Regions from separate parts of the Paraburkholderia sp. HD33-4 genome, predicted to be linked through region 2. Evidence: riboswitches for the same ligand, from Rfam matches in the RefSeq annotation. Region 2 holds a riboswitch; the other holds the start of a gene.
What was found. A riboswitch is a leader RNA that binds a small molecule or an ion and turns the genes downstream of it on or off. The one in region 2 is predicted to bind thiamine pyrophosphate.
Positions count from the first base shown of each region.

Region 1: another riboswitch for thiamine pyrophosphate. It lies ahead of L0U84_RS18065 (FAD-dependent oxidoreductase); the one in region 2 lies ahead of thiC (phosphomethylpyrimidine synthase ThiC).

Region 1 covers NZ_JAJEJS010000001.1:4,040,676-4,048,379, reverse strand. Annotated here, with positions in the region: gene L0U84_RS18075 (SDR family NAD(P)-dependent oxidoreductase) at 1-457, opposite strand, end outside; gene L0U84_RS18070 (ABC transporter ATP-binding protein/permease) at 454-2,205, opposite strand; TPP riboswitch at 2,635-2,758, shown strand; gene L0U84_RS18065 (FAD-dependent oxidoreductase) at 2,980-4,110, shown strand; gene thiS (sulfur carrier protein ThiS) at 4,176-4,373, shown strand; gene L0U84_RS18055 (thiazole synthase) at 4,482-5,297, shown strand; gene thiE (thiamine phosphate synthase) at 5,294-6,397, shown strand; gene L0U84_RS18045 (ABC transporter ATP-binding protein) at 6,492-7,313, shown strand; gene mlaE (lipid asymmetry maintenance ABC transporter permease subunit MlaE) at 7,310-7,704, shown strand, end outside.
Region 2 covers NZ_JAJEJS010000001.1:1,213,259-1,220,962, forward strand. Annotated here, with positions in the region: gene L0U84_RS05395 (L-lactate permease) at 1-1,456, opposite strand, end outside; gene L0U84_RS05400 (hypothetical protein) at 1,754-2,197, opposite strand; gene L0U84_RS05405 (glycine zipper 2TM domain-containing protein) at 2,467-2,691, opposite strand; gene thiC (phosphomethylpyrimidine synthase ThiC) at 2,836-4,767, opposite strand; TPP riboswitch at 4,857-4,974, opposite strand; gene L0U84_RS05415 (GreA/GreB family elongation factor) at 5,116-5,517, opposite strand; gene L0U84_RS05420 (hypothetical protein) at 6,120-6,578, shown strand; gene L0U84_RS05425 (DUF1223 domain-containing protein) at 6,691-7,548, shown strand; gene L0U84_RS05430 (cytochrome b/b6 domain-containing protein) at 7,597-7,704, shown strand, end outside.

The DNA.
Region 1 (7,704 bases), 2.8 Mb from region 2:
CGCGACCGCGCTTCGATGTTTCGAGCGCGGGCATCGCGCGCCGCACTAGCGCGGCGAAGGCGGCCGGCATCGCGGCGAAGGCTGCGCTAAACGTATCGGGATCGAGTGCGGCTAGCGTTTGACGCTGCGCATGGCCGGCGTTCGCGACCAGCTGATCGAGCGCGCCGAAGCTCGCGAGCGTCTGATGGATCAGGTGCTCCGCCGCGCCGCGCTCGGCGAGGTCGCCGAACACGGTCGCGCAGCGTGCGCCGCTTGCCGTGCAGTCGGCGGCAACCTGCACGAGCCGTCGACGGGAGGTGTCGTCGGCGCCGCGAGCGTGCAGCATCAACGACGTATGCGGCGCCGCGAGGCGCCGCGCCAGCGCCGCGCCGATGCCGGAACCGGCGCCGGTGATCAGCACCACGCGAGGGGCGGCGCCGTGCGCTTCGCCGATGTGAGCGCCGCTCGCGTCGCTCACGCCGCTACCGCTTCGGCCGAACGCTCGACGTCGAGCGTTTCGTCATGGAACGCCGCAAGCGATTCGCGATGCGCGACGCTGACGATTGCCGCCTTCGGCAGCCGCTCCGTGAACAACCGATAGAGCCGCGCCTCGTTTTCCGCGTCGAGCGCGCTGGTCGCTTCGTCGAGGAACAGGTAGTCGGGCTTGTGCAGCAGCACGCGTGCGGCTGCGAAGCGTTGCTGCTCGCCAGGCGACAGCACACGGGTCCAGTGCGCGGTTTCCTGCAGCCGGTCCGCGTATTCCGACAGATGGCAGGTAACGAGCGCGTCGTGGCATTCGTCGTCGCTATAGGTGTTCGCCGCCGACGGGTACGCGAGCGCCGCCTTCAGCGTGCCGATCGGCATGTAGCTGACCTGCGGGATGAACATCATGCGCGCGTTGACCGGTGCGTCGATCGAGCCGTCGCCGAACGGCCACAGACCTGCGAGCGCGCGCATCAGCGTGCTCTTGCCCGCGCCCGAAGGACCGCGCACCAACCAGCGCGAGCCCGGCAGGATCGCGATATCGCGAATGCGCGACAGCGGGTTGCCATTCGGCAGCGCGAGCTTGAGGCTGTCGGTGGTCAGCGTGTTGCTGTCGACGAAATGCAGGTTGATGCCGCCGTGTTCCGTGGCCGGCGACACCGATTCCTTCAGGCGCGGCGAATGCACGACACGCTTGAATTCGCGCAACCGGTTCACGGTCGCGCGCCATTCGACGAGGCTCGTATAACTGTTGATGAACCACGAGAACGAATCGCTGACGGTGCCGAACGCGCTCGAGATCTGCATCAGCACACCGAACGTGAACGCGCCCGCGAAATAGCGCGGCGCGGCGACGACGATCGGGAAAATGATCGCGATCTGGCCGTAAAAGCTCAGCACGAAGGTCAGGCGCTTCGTGTACTTCATCACCTGCCACCAGTTGTCGCGGATGCGGCCGAACAGCGTGCGCGCGTTCGTCTTCTCGGTTTCCATGCCGTTGTAGAACGCGATCTGCTCGGCGTTCTCACGCAGCCGGATCAGACCGAAACGGAAATCCGCCTCGACTTTCTGCGCCTGATAGTTGATCGACACGAGCGGATGGCCGACCTTCTGCGTAACGAGCGAGCCGACCACCGCATACAACGCGGCGGCCCACACCATATAGCCCGGGATATGCAGCGGCATGCCGCCGAGCGAAATGCTCAGCGCGCCCGCGAGCGACCACAGGATCGTGATGAACGACACGAGCGTGACGACGGTCGACAGCAGATCGAGCGTCAGCGAAAGCGTCGTGGTCGCGAACGACTGCAGGTCGTCGCTGATCCGCTGGTCGGGGTTGTCGGCGAGGCGGTCGCGCTCGATGCGGTAGAACGCGCTGTCGTCGAGCCACTCGTTCAGGTAGCGGGTGGTCAGCCACTGGCGCCAGCGGAAGCCGAGCATCTGGCGGAGATAGCGTCCATACACGGCGAGGATGATGAAACCGAACGCGAGCCCGGTGAATATCATCAGCAGGTGCGGGAAGTCGTGGACGTTCTTCGCTTGCAGCGCGTTGTAGAAGTCCGCGCTCCAGCGGTTCAGGCGCACGTTGATCCAGACGACGAGCAGGTTCATCACGATGATCGCGACGAGCAGCCCCCACGCGGTGCCTCGTTCCTCGGAAACCCAGTAAGGCTTGATCAGGCTCCAGGCGGAGACCTTGTCGTCGGGTGGCAGCGCGGGGCTGGCAGAAGTATGTGATGTCATGAGCGTCCTGATGAAGTGCTGACCCGAAGTGCCATTCCGGCGTACGGGTCCGATCTGGTTGACCCATGTCGGGCGATCCCGAACAGCCGGCCCTTTTGCGGGGGCGCCGCTGCGGCGGGTCTGCGATATCTGGCCGGGCATCGCGCCATCGCGATCGATGAACGCGAGTCCGGACGGGCGCCCGATTCTGGCGTGACGCCCTTAAGCGAAAATTAATTTTCGGGGCCGGCGTCCGCTGGGGTGTCGCCGCCACGCATGCGGCCTCGAGCGCCGCGCGCGCCGCGTTTTTGCGGCACCTGTCACGGCATTGTGCCAGAGCGTAGGGTCGCTTCGCAGCGGCATCTCGACAGACGGTGCCAGATCAAAATCGCGGCAACGACGACGGACCGCTGGTTTGCGGGCGCCGCGCCTTTTATGGTCTAATGACCTGCGACGAAACAGGGGTGCTTCGCCCACAAGCGGCATGACTTTCATGCCGGGGCGGCGAGGCTGAGAGAGACCCTTTGCACCCGATCCGGGTAATACCGGCGCGGGAAGTTTCCGGAAGCAACCGTCTTCCATTCCCCGCCGGGCGGCGAGCGCAACTCACATGCGCACGTCGTGACCGGCCGGCTTCACCCGCCGGTTTCGTCCTGGGTACGTGCGTTTTTGGCCGTACGGAAAGGACTCGATGACCGCCTATTCTTCAGACATGTATTTTTCTCTTCGTCACGCCGCCTCGGGCGCGCCGTGCCGCCCCGGTTTTGCTCGCCGCATTCAAACGGAGCGTGTGCGATGAACCGTTCCGCTCGACCTGATTTCGCCGTGCTCGGCGGCGGTTTGTGCGGCCGGCTGGTCGCGTGGCGCCTGGCGGGCGACGGGCATCGCGTGGCGCTCTACGAGCGCGGCGATGCCGCCGGTTCGAAGGCTGCCGCATGGGTCGCCGCGGCGATGCTCGCGCCGCTGGCTGAAGCCGCGAGCGCCGAACTGCTGATCACGCGGCTCGGCGCGAGTTCGCTCGAAAGCTGGCCGCGCGTGCTCGCCGAACTGCCGGAGCCGGTGTTTTTCCAGCGCAACGGCACGCTCGTCGTCTGGCATCACGCGGATCGCACCGAGGCGCCGTTGTTCGAGCGCCGCGTGCGTGCGAACGCGCCAGCCGAGTTGCTCGACGGCGGCTTCATCGCGCTTTCGGGCGCGCAACTCGGCGCCACCGAACCCGCATTGGCCGGTCGCTTCAACCAGGGCTGGCTGCTGCCGCGCGAAGGGCAACTCGACAACCGTCAGGTGCTGTCCGCGCTCGCGGCGGGCCTTGCCGAGCGCGGCGTCGACACGCACTGGAACACATCGATCGACGAAGCGTCGCTGCCCGACGCCGGAATCACGATCGATTGCCGCGGGCTCGGCGCGAAGCCGGTGCTGCCGACGCTGCGCGGCATCCGCGGCGAAGTTGCGCGCGTGCATGCGCCTCATCTGCAACTGACGCGCCCGGTGCGGCTGCTGCATCCGCGCTACCCGCTGTATATCGCGCCGAAGCAGAACGGCCTCTACGTGATCGGTGCGACCGAGGTGGAGGGCGAGGACATGTCGCCCGTCAGCGTGCGCTCGGCGCTCGAGTTGCTGAGCGCTGCGTTTTCGGTGCATCCGGGCTTCGGCGAGGCGCGCATCCTCGAGCTGAATTCGCAGTGCCGGCCGACCTTGCCCGATCACCGTCCCGCGCTGCTGTGGGACGGCGCGCGCACGCTGCGCGTGAACGGCCTGTACCGGCACGGCTATATGATCGCGCCCGAAGTCGCCGATGAAGCCGTGCGCTTCGCGAGCGCGCTGCTCGACGGCCGCGTCGGTGATGCCGACGCATTCGCCGGCTGGCGGCGCGACGCACGCTGGAGCGAGCTGTTCCAGCAGCATTTCGCGCGAGAGCTGGCCTGAGCGTAGCGGCCAACGTGCCGCGCGCGATGCCGCTTTCGCCATCGATTGAACCGTATTCGAACACCATGAACATTCAAATCAATCAGAAGCCGTTATCGCTGCCCGAGGGCGCGACCGTCGCCGATGCGCTCGCCGCCTTTGGCGCGCGTCCACCGTTCGCGGTCGCGCTCAATGGCGATTTCGTCGCGCGTACGCAGCATGCGGCGCGCGCGTTGCAAACGGGCGACCGGCTCGACGTCGTGCAGCCGGTTGCGGGTGGCTGAGCGCGCTCGCGCCAGCCCGTCGCTTACCGAACGCAACAACCGTCGCCGAAAACCCATTGCCCCAGCGCGGTCGGATCCACGCCGCGACGGCAAACCAGGATGATGCAAATGACTTCTCACGAGAGCGCCGACGCGCTGACCCTATACGGTCAAACTTTCGCAAGCCGCGTGCTGCTCGGCACGTCGCGCTACCCGTCGCTGCAATCGCTGTCCGATTCGATCGACGCCGCGCGTCCCGGCATGGTGACCGTCGCGCTGCGCCGGCAGATGAACGAGGGCAACGCCGAAGCCGGCTTCTTCGATCTGCTCAAGCGCCACGGCGTGCCGCTCCTGCCGAACACGGCGGGCTGCCTCACCGTCGGTGAAGCAGTGACGACCGCGCACATGGCGCGCGAAATCTTCGAGACCGAGTGGATCAAGCTCGAACTGATCGGCGACGATTACACGCTGCAACCCGACCCGGTCGGCCTGATCGAGGCGGCCGCACGGCTCGTCAAGGACGGCTTCAAGGTGCTGCCGTACTGCACCGAAGATCTGGTGATCGGCCGTCGTCTGCTCGATGCCGGCTGCGAGGCGCTGATGCCGTGGGGCGCGCCGATCGGCACCGGCAAGGGTGTGATCAATCCGTACGGCCTGCGCGTCTTGCGCGAGCGGCTGCCGGACGTGCCGCTGATCGTCGATGCCGGGCTCGGCGTGCCGTCGCATGCGGCCCAGGTGATGGAGTGGGGCTTCGACGGCGTGCTGCTGAACACGGCGGTGTCGCAGGCGACGCACCCCGACGCGATGGCGCGCGCGTTCGCGCTGGGCGTCGAGGCGGGCCGGCAAGCCTATCTCGCGGGCCCGATGGCCGAGCGCGAGAGTGCGCACGCGAGCACGCCTGTGGTCGGCATGCCGTTCTGGCATCAGGATGGAGGTGCCGTATGACTCAGTCGTTGACGCTAAAGGACCGCGATCTGTTCTGGCCGACAGCCGACGAACTCATCGAAGCCGCCGAACGCATTCGCGCGCGGCTCGGCGACTGGCCGCCGACGCACGCGCCGTGGCGCATCTGCCTGACTGCGCCGGACGAACCGAATGGTGGCGACCTGATCGTGATCGCCGACGCGCAGCAGCACGGCGAGCAGATCGCTCGCTGGCTGACGCAGGGCGCGGGCGTGATCGTCGCCGCGGAAAATCGCGCGACGCTGCATCTGGGCGGCGAGAAGTACGGCCTCGAAGGCCATCTGGCGGAAGACTGGATCCCCGCGCTGGCCGCGTTCCTCGACTGCGGTTTCGATCCGCACGACGCGCTGGTGCTCGCGCTCGCGTGGCGCGACGGCGACGAGACCGGCGCCGACGACGCGTTCCCGGCCGACCTCGGCCGGTTTCCGCGCCTTACCGGCCTGCCACCGGCGCCCGCCAGGGCGTTCCCGCGCTGCCCGGACAAGCTCGGCCTGTACCCGGTGCTGCCGACCGCGGACTGGGTCGAACGGGTGGTCGGCTTCGGCGTGAAGACGGTGCAATTGCGCCGCAAATCGGCCGAACCCGCCGACGAGCTGAAGCGTGAAATCGCCCGCTGCGTGGCGGCCGGCCGCGCGCACGACGCCCAGGTGTTCATCAACGATCACTGGCAGGCGGCGCTCGAGGCGGGCGCGTACGGCGTACACCTCGGCCAGGAAGACGTGCATACCGCGGATCTGTCGGCGCTGGCGGACGCGGGCATCCGCCTTGGGCTGTCGACTCACGGCTTCTACGAAATGCTGAGGGCGCTGCATTTTCGTCCGAGTTACATTGCGTTGGGGGCGGTGTTCCCGACCACGACGAAGGTCATGCCGACCGCTCCGCAGGGCTTGCGGCGCCTCGCACGCTACGTGCGGCTACTCGACGGCGTAGTGCCGCTCGTCGCGATCGGCGGGATCGATCTGCAGGTGCTGCCCGACGTGCTCGCGACCGGCGTCGGCTGCGCGGCCGTGGTGCGCGCGGTGACCGAAGCGGCCGATCCGGCCGCCGCCGTTTCTGCGCTGCAACACGGGTTTACGCGATAATCGTCAGGCATAGTAAAGGGACGGGGCACCTCAAGGCAGCTTTTGCATGATGGCCCTATAATTCGGCCTTCCCTGTAAAAGGATTGTCAGTTTGGTGCCTTCCTCCCCCGAGTCCTTACTCGAGCTGCGCGACGTCGACTTCGGTTACGGCGACCGGCTCGTCCTGTCGAATCTGAATCTGCGCTTTCGTCGCGGTCAGGTCGTCGCGGTCATGGGCGGCTCGGGTTGCGGCAAGACCACGGTGCTGCGGCTGATCGGCGGCCTCGTGCGCGCGCAGCGCGGCCAGGTGCTGTTCCATGGCCAGGACATCGGCGCGCAGACGCGCGAAGGCCTTTACGCGCTGCGCCGCAAGATGGGCATGCTGTTCCAGTTCGGCGCGCTGTTCACCGACATGTCGGTGTTCGAAAACGTCGCTTTCTCGCTGCGCGAGCATACCGATCTCCCCGAAGAACTGCTGCGCGACCTCGTGCTGATGAAGCTCAACGCGGTCGGCCTGCGCGGTGCGCGCGACCTGCTGCCGTCAGAGATTTCGGGCGGCATGGCGCGGCGCGTGGCGCTCGCTCGCGCGATCGCGCTCGACCCCGAACTGATGATGTACGACGAGCCGTTCGCCGGCCTCGACCCGATCTCGCTCGGCATCACCGCGAATCTGATCCGCACGCTGAACCAGGCGCTCGGCGCGACGTCGATTCTGGTCACGCACGACGTGCCGGAATCGTTCGCGATCGCCGACTACGTGTATTTCCTCGCCAACGGCGGCGTGCACGCGGAGGGCACGCCGAACCAGCTGCGCGCGTCGACCGATCCGACCGTGCGGCAATTCATCGACGGCGCGCCGGACGGCCCGTTCAGATTCCACTATCCGGCGAAAGCTCCGCTCGCGGCGGACTTCGGCATCGGCGGGGGCCAGTCATGATCAGTACGCTCGGTCGCTCGGTCATCACCGGGCTCGGCACCGCCGGCTACGCGACGCGCTTCTTCCTGCGCCTTTTGCTCGAATTTTTTCCGCTGCTGCGCAGACCGCGTCTTGTCACGAAGCAGATCCACTTCGTCGGTAATTATTCGCTCGTGATCATCGCGGTGTCGGGGCTGTTCGTCGGCTTCGTGCTCGGGCTGCAGGGCTATTACACGCTGAACCGTTACGGCTCCGAGCAGGCGCTCGGGTTGCTGGTCGCGCTGTCGCTCGTGCGCGAGCTCGGGCCGGTCGTGACCGCGCTGCTGTTCGCCGGGCGCGCGGGCACGTCGCTCACGGCCGAAATCGGCCTGATGAAGGCGGGCGAGCAGCTCACCGCGATGGAAATGATGGC
Region 2 (7,704 bases):
TCGAAATATTCTGCGGCGAGATCATCTTGCCCATCACACCGCCCGACGAGTTGGTCGCCGCCATCAGCACCGGATTCAGATTGAGCTGGTTGGCCGCGACCACCTGCAGATTGCCGAACAGCGCATTGCCCGACGTATCGCTGCCCGACAGGAACACCGCGACCCAGCCGAGGAACGCCGACACGAGCGGAAACAGCGGCCCGACCGATGCAACGCCGAGACCGAGCGTATAGGTGAGCCCCGAGTAGTTCATCAGATATGCGAGGCCGACGATCGTCGCCACGGTCAGAATCGCGATGCGCGTCTGCACCCACGTATCGCCGATCGCCTTGCCAAATTCAGCCGGGGAGAGCCGCACGACGAACGCGGTGATGAGCGCCGCGACGAGGATCGCGGTGCCGGTCGCGAGCGGCTGGAAGTCCCAGATCGCGCCGTAAGGCGTGTTGTACAGCGTGATGAACACGGCCTTGTCGAGACCCGGCCACGGCACCTTGACGTCGCCGATCGTGAAGACCTTTGCGATGGTCCAGATGATCACGACGACCGACACGATGATCCACGGGTACCAGCCCTGCACGCCGCCGATCTTGCCGCGCACCTCGTTGATGCGGTCGACGTTGACCGCGAATTTCGGATCGACGGCGGGCTTCCAGACGCGCAGGAACGCGACGGTGAGGATCAGCGAAACCAGCGAAGACAGCACGTCGGTCAGGCTGTAGTTCACGAAGTTCGAGACGACGAACTGGGTCAGCGCGAAGCTCGCACCCGACACCAGCAGCACCGGCCAGATCCGCAGCATGTTGCGAAAGCCCGCGTACACGCCGATCACATAGAAGGGCAGCATGACCGCGAATAAAGGCAATTGCCGCCCGACCATTTTCGCGAGCATGTCAGACGGCAGATGGGTGACCGCGCCGAGCACTGTGATCGGCACGCCAAGCGCACCGAACGCGACCGGTGCGGTGTTGAAGATCAGCGTGAAGGTCAGCGCTTCGAGCGTCGGAAAGCCGAGCATGATCAGCAGCGAACTCGTGATCGCGACCGGCGTGCCGAATCCGGAGATGCCCTCGAGCAGCGCACCGAACGAAAAGCCGACCACGACGAGCACGATGCGCCGGTCGTTCGGCAGGTTGTCGATCATCCACAGGCGGAAGGCCGCGAAACGCCCCGAGCGCTGCGCGATGTTGTACAGCAGGATCGCGGTGAACACGATCCACATGACCGGCCAGCACGCGAACACGGCGCCGGCCGCGACCGAGTTGAACGCGAGCCCGACCGGAAACTGCCAGACGAAAATCGCCACGATCAAACCGATGATCAGTCCCGCGAGCGACGCTTGCCACGCGGGCCTGCGCGCCCAGCCGAGCAGCGCGAGCACGGCGATGATCGGCAGCGCGGCGACGATGAACGACGGAAAAAGCGAATTGCCGACCGGAGTGAGTAGTTGGTGAAACATCACGTCTCCTTCGTTGTTGTGTAATTCGACGCGGGGGGAATGCGCGTGACGGCGCGTCGCTATGACACGGCGGACGCTCGCAAGTGGTCTCGACGAAGCGGCGTCGCCTGATTTAAGCGCGTACTGCATGAAGCCTTCCAAGGATAGAGCGCCATATTGGCGCGTCAAGCCGGGAAAGTACGGGCGCAGTTTGCGCGGTGGCGGCCGATAGGCGCAGGAAAAACGACTAATGAAGATACGCGCGCGCCGGTAGCCGAAGTGCCGGCGCGAGCGCGCTTCACGACGGGAGAGGGCGGGTCAATGCCAGTGGCCGCCCCAATGGCCACCCCAATAGCCGCCGATGCCGATCGCGATCGACGGTCCGTAGTAGGCGGGATAGCCGTAATAAGCGGGGTAAGGATAAGCCGGTGGCGGATAGTAGGCCGGATAAACCGGCGGCGCCGCATAGACGGGAGCGGCAGCTACATACCCGGGCGGCACGTTCTGCGGCGCGACCTGCATTTGCGCCTGGGCTTGAGGCTGCTGCTGTGGATCGGTCGCCGGCGCGGATTGGTCCGCCGTGGTCGCGGGCGCGGTCGAGTAGTAAGCCGGGTAATAGCCTGTGGGATAGTAGCCGGCGGGGTAATAGCAGCCTGCTAAAAGCAGACTCGAAGCGAGCGCGGAAATCGCGGAAAAGCGGGACGAATCGCGGGGCGTCGACAGGCGCACCGCGCGAAGATGGCTGACGACGCGGGACTCCATAACGCTCTCCTCGATGAAGCGATGCCGCTTCGCGCGACATCATGATGAGGAGCTTACGCTCTTGCCGCGGCAGCGTTGTGGCAAAACCGCAACCGCATATTTCAGTCTGTTTCCACGCGCTTGGTCGACGCCAAGGCGCGGCATGCGCGCCCCTCGCCCAGGATCGTGGTCGGAAAATATCGTTCGTTATCCTGTCTGAATGCTTAGGCGTTCATCGGACGCAACGCATCGGACGCAACGCATCGGACGCAACGCATCGGACGCAACGCTCACTTGCCGACCTGGTTGCCGATGACGCCGCCTACCGCAGCGCCGCCCAGCGTCGACAACGCGCTGCCGCCGATCGCCGCGCCGGCCGCGCCGCCGACGCCGGCGCCGATCGCAGTATCGCGTGTGCGTGGGGACATGCCGTCGCATGCCGCGAGACCCGCGGCGAGCGAAATGGCGACTGCGACCGTGCCCAGACGGGCACTGAATTGACGGATCGATTTCATGATGCTGCCTCCGTTCGTTGTTGGAAACGATTGTTTCCAACCCTCAGCACGCAGCGTGCCTGCTCGACGAAACGAAAAAAAAGCCCGCCATGCCGGCGGGCTTCGATACTGCGATGCGAGCTTCGCGCGAATCGCGCAAGCCGTTTATTGCCGCTGATAAATCTCCGCGCCTTGCTTCATGAACTCGATCGACTTCACTTCCATGCCCTTCTGCAGCGCTTCGTTATCGCTGACGCCTTGTTGCGCGGCGAATTCGCGCACGTCCTGGGTGATCTTCATCGAGCAGAAGTGCGGGCCGCACATCGAGCAGAAATGCGCGACCTTGGCCGAATCCTTCGGCAGCGTTTCGTCGTGGAATTCGCGCGCCTTGTCCGGGTCGAGACCGAGATTGAACTGATCTTCCCAGCGGAATTCGAAGCGTGCCTTCGACAGCGCGTTGTCGCGTACCTGCGCGCCCGGATGACCCTTCGCGAGGTCCGCCGCATGCGCGGCGAGCTTGTACGTGATGATGCCGGTCTTCACGTCGTCCTTGTTCGGCAGGCCGAGGTGTTCCTTCGGCGTCACGTAGCACAGCATCGCGGTGCCGAACCAGCCGATCATCGCCGCGCCGATGCCCGACGTGATGTGATCGTAGCCCGGCGCGATGTCGGTGGTCAGCGGCCCGAGCGTGTAGAACGGCGCTTCGTCGCACCAGTCGAGCTGCAGGTCCATGTTCTCCTTGATCAGTTGCATCGGCACGTGGCCCGGACCTTCGATCATCACCTGCACGTCGTGCTTCCACGCGATTTGCGTGAGCTCGCCGAGCGTCTTCAGCTCGCCCAGTTGCGCTTCGTCGTTGGCGTCGTAGATCGAGCCGGGACGCAGGCCGTCGCCGAGCGAGAAGGCCACGTCGTAGGCCTTCATGATTTCGCAGATCTCTTCGAAATGCTCGTACAGGAAGCTTTCCTTATGATGCGCGAGGCACCACTTCGCCATGATCGAGCCGCCGCGCGACACGATGCCGGTCATCCGGTTCGCCGTGAGCGGCACGTATTGCAGACGCACGCCCGCGTGGATCGTGAAGTAGTCGACGCCCTGTTCAGCCTGCTCGATCAGCGTGTCGCGGAAGATTTCCCACGTCAGGTCTTCGGCCTTGCCGTTGACCTTTTCGAGCGCCTGATAGATCGGCACCGTGCCGATCGGCACCGGGCTGTTGCGGATGATCCATTCGCGGGTTTCATGAATGTGCTTGCCGGTCGACAGATCCATCACCGTGTCGCCGCCCCAGCGGATCGCCCACGTCATCTTGTCGACTTCCTCGCCGATCGACGAGGTCACCGCCGAGTTGCCGATGTTCGCATTGACCTTCACGAGGAAGTTGCGGCCGATGATCATCGGCTCGCTTTCCGGGTGATTGATGTTGTTCGGGATGATCGCGCGGCCGCGCGCGATTTCCTCGCGCACGAACTCAGCGGTGATTTCGGTCAGGCCGTTCGGACCGAACGCGCTCGCGCCGAATGCCTGGCCGGGATGCTGGCGGCCCATCATCGCGGCGAGCTTCGTGCCGTTCGGGCCGCTCGCCTTCAGCGTTTCCAGATACTCGGCGCGACGCTGGTTTTCGCGAATCGCGATGTATTCCATTTCCGGCGTGATGATGCCTTGCTTTGCATAGTGCATCTGCGAGACGTTCTTGCCGGCGACCGCGCGGCGCGGCGTGCGATGCAGGCCCGGAAAGCGCAGCTGCGCGGTGGCGGGATCGGCGGCGCGCTCGCGGCTGAAGCTGCTCGACAGACCGGTCAGCGGCTCGGTGTCGCCGCGCTCTTCGATCCACGCCTCGCGCAGCGCAGGCAGACCCGCGCGGATGTCGATCTTCGCGTCCGGGTCGGAGTAGGGGCCCGACGTGTCGTACACGTAGATCGGCGGATTCTTTTCGCCGCCGAAGCTGTCGGGCGTGTCGGCCTGCGAGATTTCGCGCATCGGCACGCGGATATCGGCGCGCGAGCCGGTCACGTAGACCTTGCGCGAATTCGGCAACGGCGCGACGGCCGCCTCGTCCACGTGGGCTTCGGCGGAAATAAACTTCGGATTGGCGTTCATGTAAGTCTCCGTACAAAGTGGGGCGGCTAAGCAGGAGACCGAGATGGAAGTGGTCGGAAATCGCGGAGAAGTGAGGCGGTTGAGGCTGGGTGCGAATTCCGTACGCTTCCCTGCGCTGGCATTATCCAGATCAGGTTCAAAGGGTATTTCTCACCCACGCAACGCGGACCTCCAGCTCCGCGCTACGCAGGACCCCCGCGTTAGCAGCGCACACGATACACCGCCCGCCCGCGGTTTGGCAACCTGTCCGAACGACTCAGAAAATTGGTCCAGATGAAACCAGACATCTCCTATGCTTGATTCGAGATCGCATCAGACAGGGCAACTTACAGCCAGGGAACAGCCGGCTTACAGCAAAAAATCGTCGGCGGCTTCGGGCTGATACAGGATTTTGTCGAGCTTCAGCACTTTGTGATCGCCGCTCGGTGGCGTGAAGCGGATGCTCTCGCCGCGGCGCGCGCCGAGTAGCGCGAGGCCGGCCGGCGAGAACACGTTCAGGCGCCCGTGCGCGAAATCGGCGTTAGGCGGATAGACGACGGTCCACGTCATCTGCTCGCCGTTCGCTGTGTCGATCAGCGTCGCTTGCGAGTTCATCGTGACGACGTCGGCGGGGACGTCGTGCGAGTCGACGATCACCGCGCGTTCGAGCACGTCGTCGAGCATGTGCTGCAGCTTCGCGTCGGTGGCCGCGTGTTTCTCGAGGCGGGTCACGTCGAGTTCGGTCAGATAGCAGGTGTTGATCTTCTTCATCATCAAGGACTCCGGATAAACGTTGCAGGAAGGCCGCGTGCGACGACCCAAGCGGGGTGGCCGGCGGATGAACGAATGGGAAAGCCCGGAGCCCGGCGACGCGGCCCAGGTATGGCGGGCTGCGTCAGCGAGGGCGCCGGGCGGCGTGAAGCGGGAGCGTTCGGGACGTCTCCCCGGCGCTTTGCCGCGCGACACTCGCACGCGCGCCGCCGCTTGCGCGCCACAGGCGCAAACGGGCGAGAGCACGGAAAGTCGGACGACGCAAAGAAGTCACGGGCAAAACGACCAGAGGTTGGCAGCAGACCGAACGGAAGGTGTCGCGCGACAGAACTTGAGGCCGCGCGGCAGCAGCGAGACAAAGTTTCATGGTAGCACGCTGCGTCGCGCACCTTCGCTGGCGACGTCGCGCCGCGCCGATAAGCCGCTTTTGTGCGATGCCAGATGAAGACGACCTGATCCGCCTTACGTTCAAGCCAGTCGGAAGATTGCCGTTAAAGAAAGTGCAGCGAAGGCCGCACTCCAGCGAAGCGCTGCGCGGGATGGCGCGTGAGTGGCGCGTGAGTGGCGCGGGGCGACTCGCGCCGATCGACTAAGAGGTGCACATGAAAGCGGAAACAAGGCGGTGGCGAACCTTCGGTCGCACGGTCGCGGTGGCGGCATTGCTCGCCGCGCCGCTGGCGGCGCCGGCGGCGCCGGCGGTGACGGGCGGGGTGATCCGGTTCGTAGGGATGATCGTCGCGCCGCCGATGCAGATCAGCACGGCGATGGCGCCCACTGGCGTCGCTGTCGATAGCGCGAGCGGGGCGGCTCAGCGCTTCTCGCGCACGGTGACGTTCAGCGCGCCGCCGGGCGTCGTCGGCGGGGCCGATGTCGCGCTCGAAGTGAACGGCGGCACGCAGTCGCCCGATCTGGTGGCGGCGCGCTTCGTCGATGGGACCGGGCGCGTCACGCGGGCCCGTGACGGCCACTACGTCGTCGATCGCACGGGCGGCGTGCTGTCGCTGGACGCGAAGCGTACCGATAGGGACACGCGCGTGACGGTGGTGGTCAGTTACGACTAAATCGCGGGCGAGCCTGGACTGGTTCACCCCACGCCGGAAAAAAAATTAAAACAGGCTTGTCATAACCGGCCGCGCGGGTCGACAAACGTGCAGATTACGATCGGAGCACGTCATGTCGACCGCGCACAATCGCTCGATACTTCAGCGCTTTACGTTTTTTTCGCCAGCCGCCGCCGGCCTCGCGCTTCTTCTGCTGAGCGGCTCTGGCATTGCCGCGGCCGACGCGGCCGGGCCCTCGTGCGCCACGCACAGCCCCGCGCACCGGGTCGCGCTCGTCGAGCTGTACAGCAGCGAGGGGTGCGACAGCTGCCCGCCCGCCGACCGCTGGCTCGGTCAATGGAAAAGCGACGGCGCCGCGCACGGCATCGTGCCGCTCGCGCTGCACGTCGACTACTGGAACAGCCTCGGTTGGACCGACCGCTTTTCCCAGCATCGCTTCACCGAACGTCAGCAGACTCTGACGCGTCTCGGGGGCGCGCACACGATCTATACGCCGGAAGTGTTCGTCGCGGGCCGCGAGCTGCGCGACTGGTCGCAACGCGACAGTTTCGAGCGCCGCATCGACGAGCTCGTCGCCGAACCCGCGCAGGCGAGCGTCGCGCTCGCGCTGAGCCCGCATACCCCTGGCGCGTTCGATGTCGATGCGCAGTTCAGCAGTGCGGCAGCCGCCACGGGTCCGTTGAGCGCCTATCTCGCGGTCTATGAAAACGCGCTGACGTCGCAGGTCGGCGCGGGCGAGAACCGCGGCGCGACGCTGCATCACGAGCGCGTCGTGCGCGCGTGGTTCGGGCCCGTGCCACTCGTCGCCGGTCACGCGCGGATTCATCAGGAGGTCGACGTCCGCGATGCGACGGGCGATGCGAAAGCCGATCCGGGCGCCGCCGCCGAGCGCTTCGGCGTGGTCGCGTTCGTCGAAAGCGACGCGAGCGGCGACGTGCTGCAAGCGACCGATCTTCCCGCGTGCCGTTGACCGGCATCGCGCGCGCCGCATTCTCTACCGTCGTTCGAGGAGAGCCCCATGGCCACACCCCATACCTTGCGCCCCAACGCGCCCGCCGCGCCCGCCGCACCGAAGCGCGGCGTGATTCATCCGCTGTGGCTGCGCATCACGCATTGGCTGAACGCG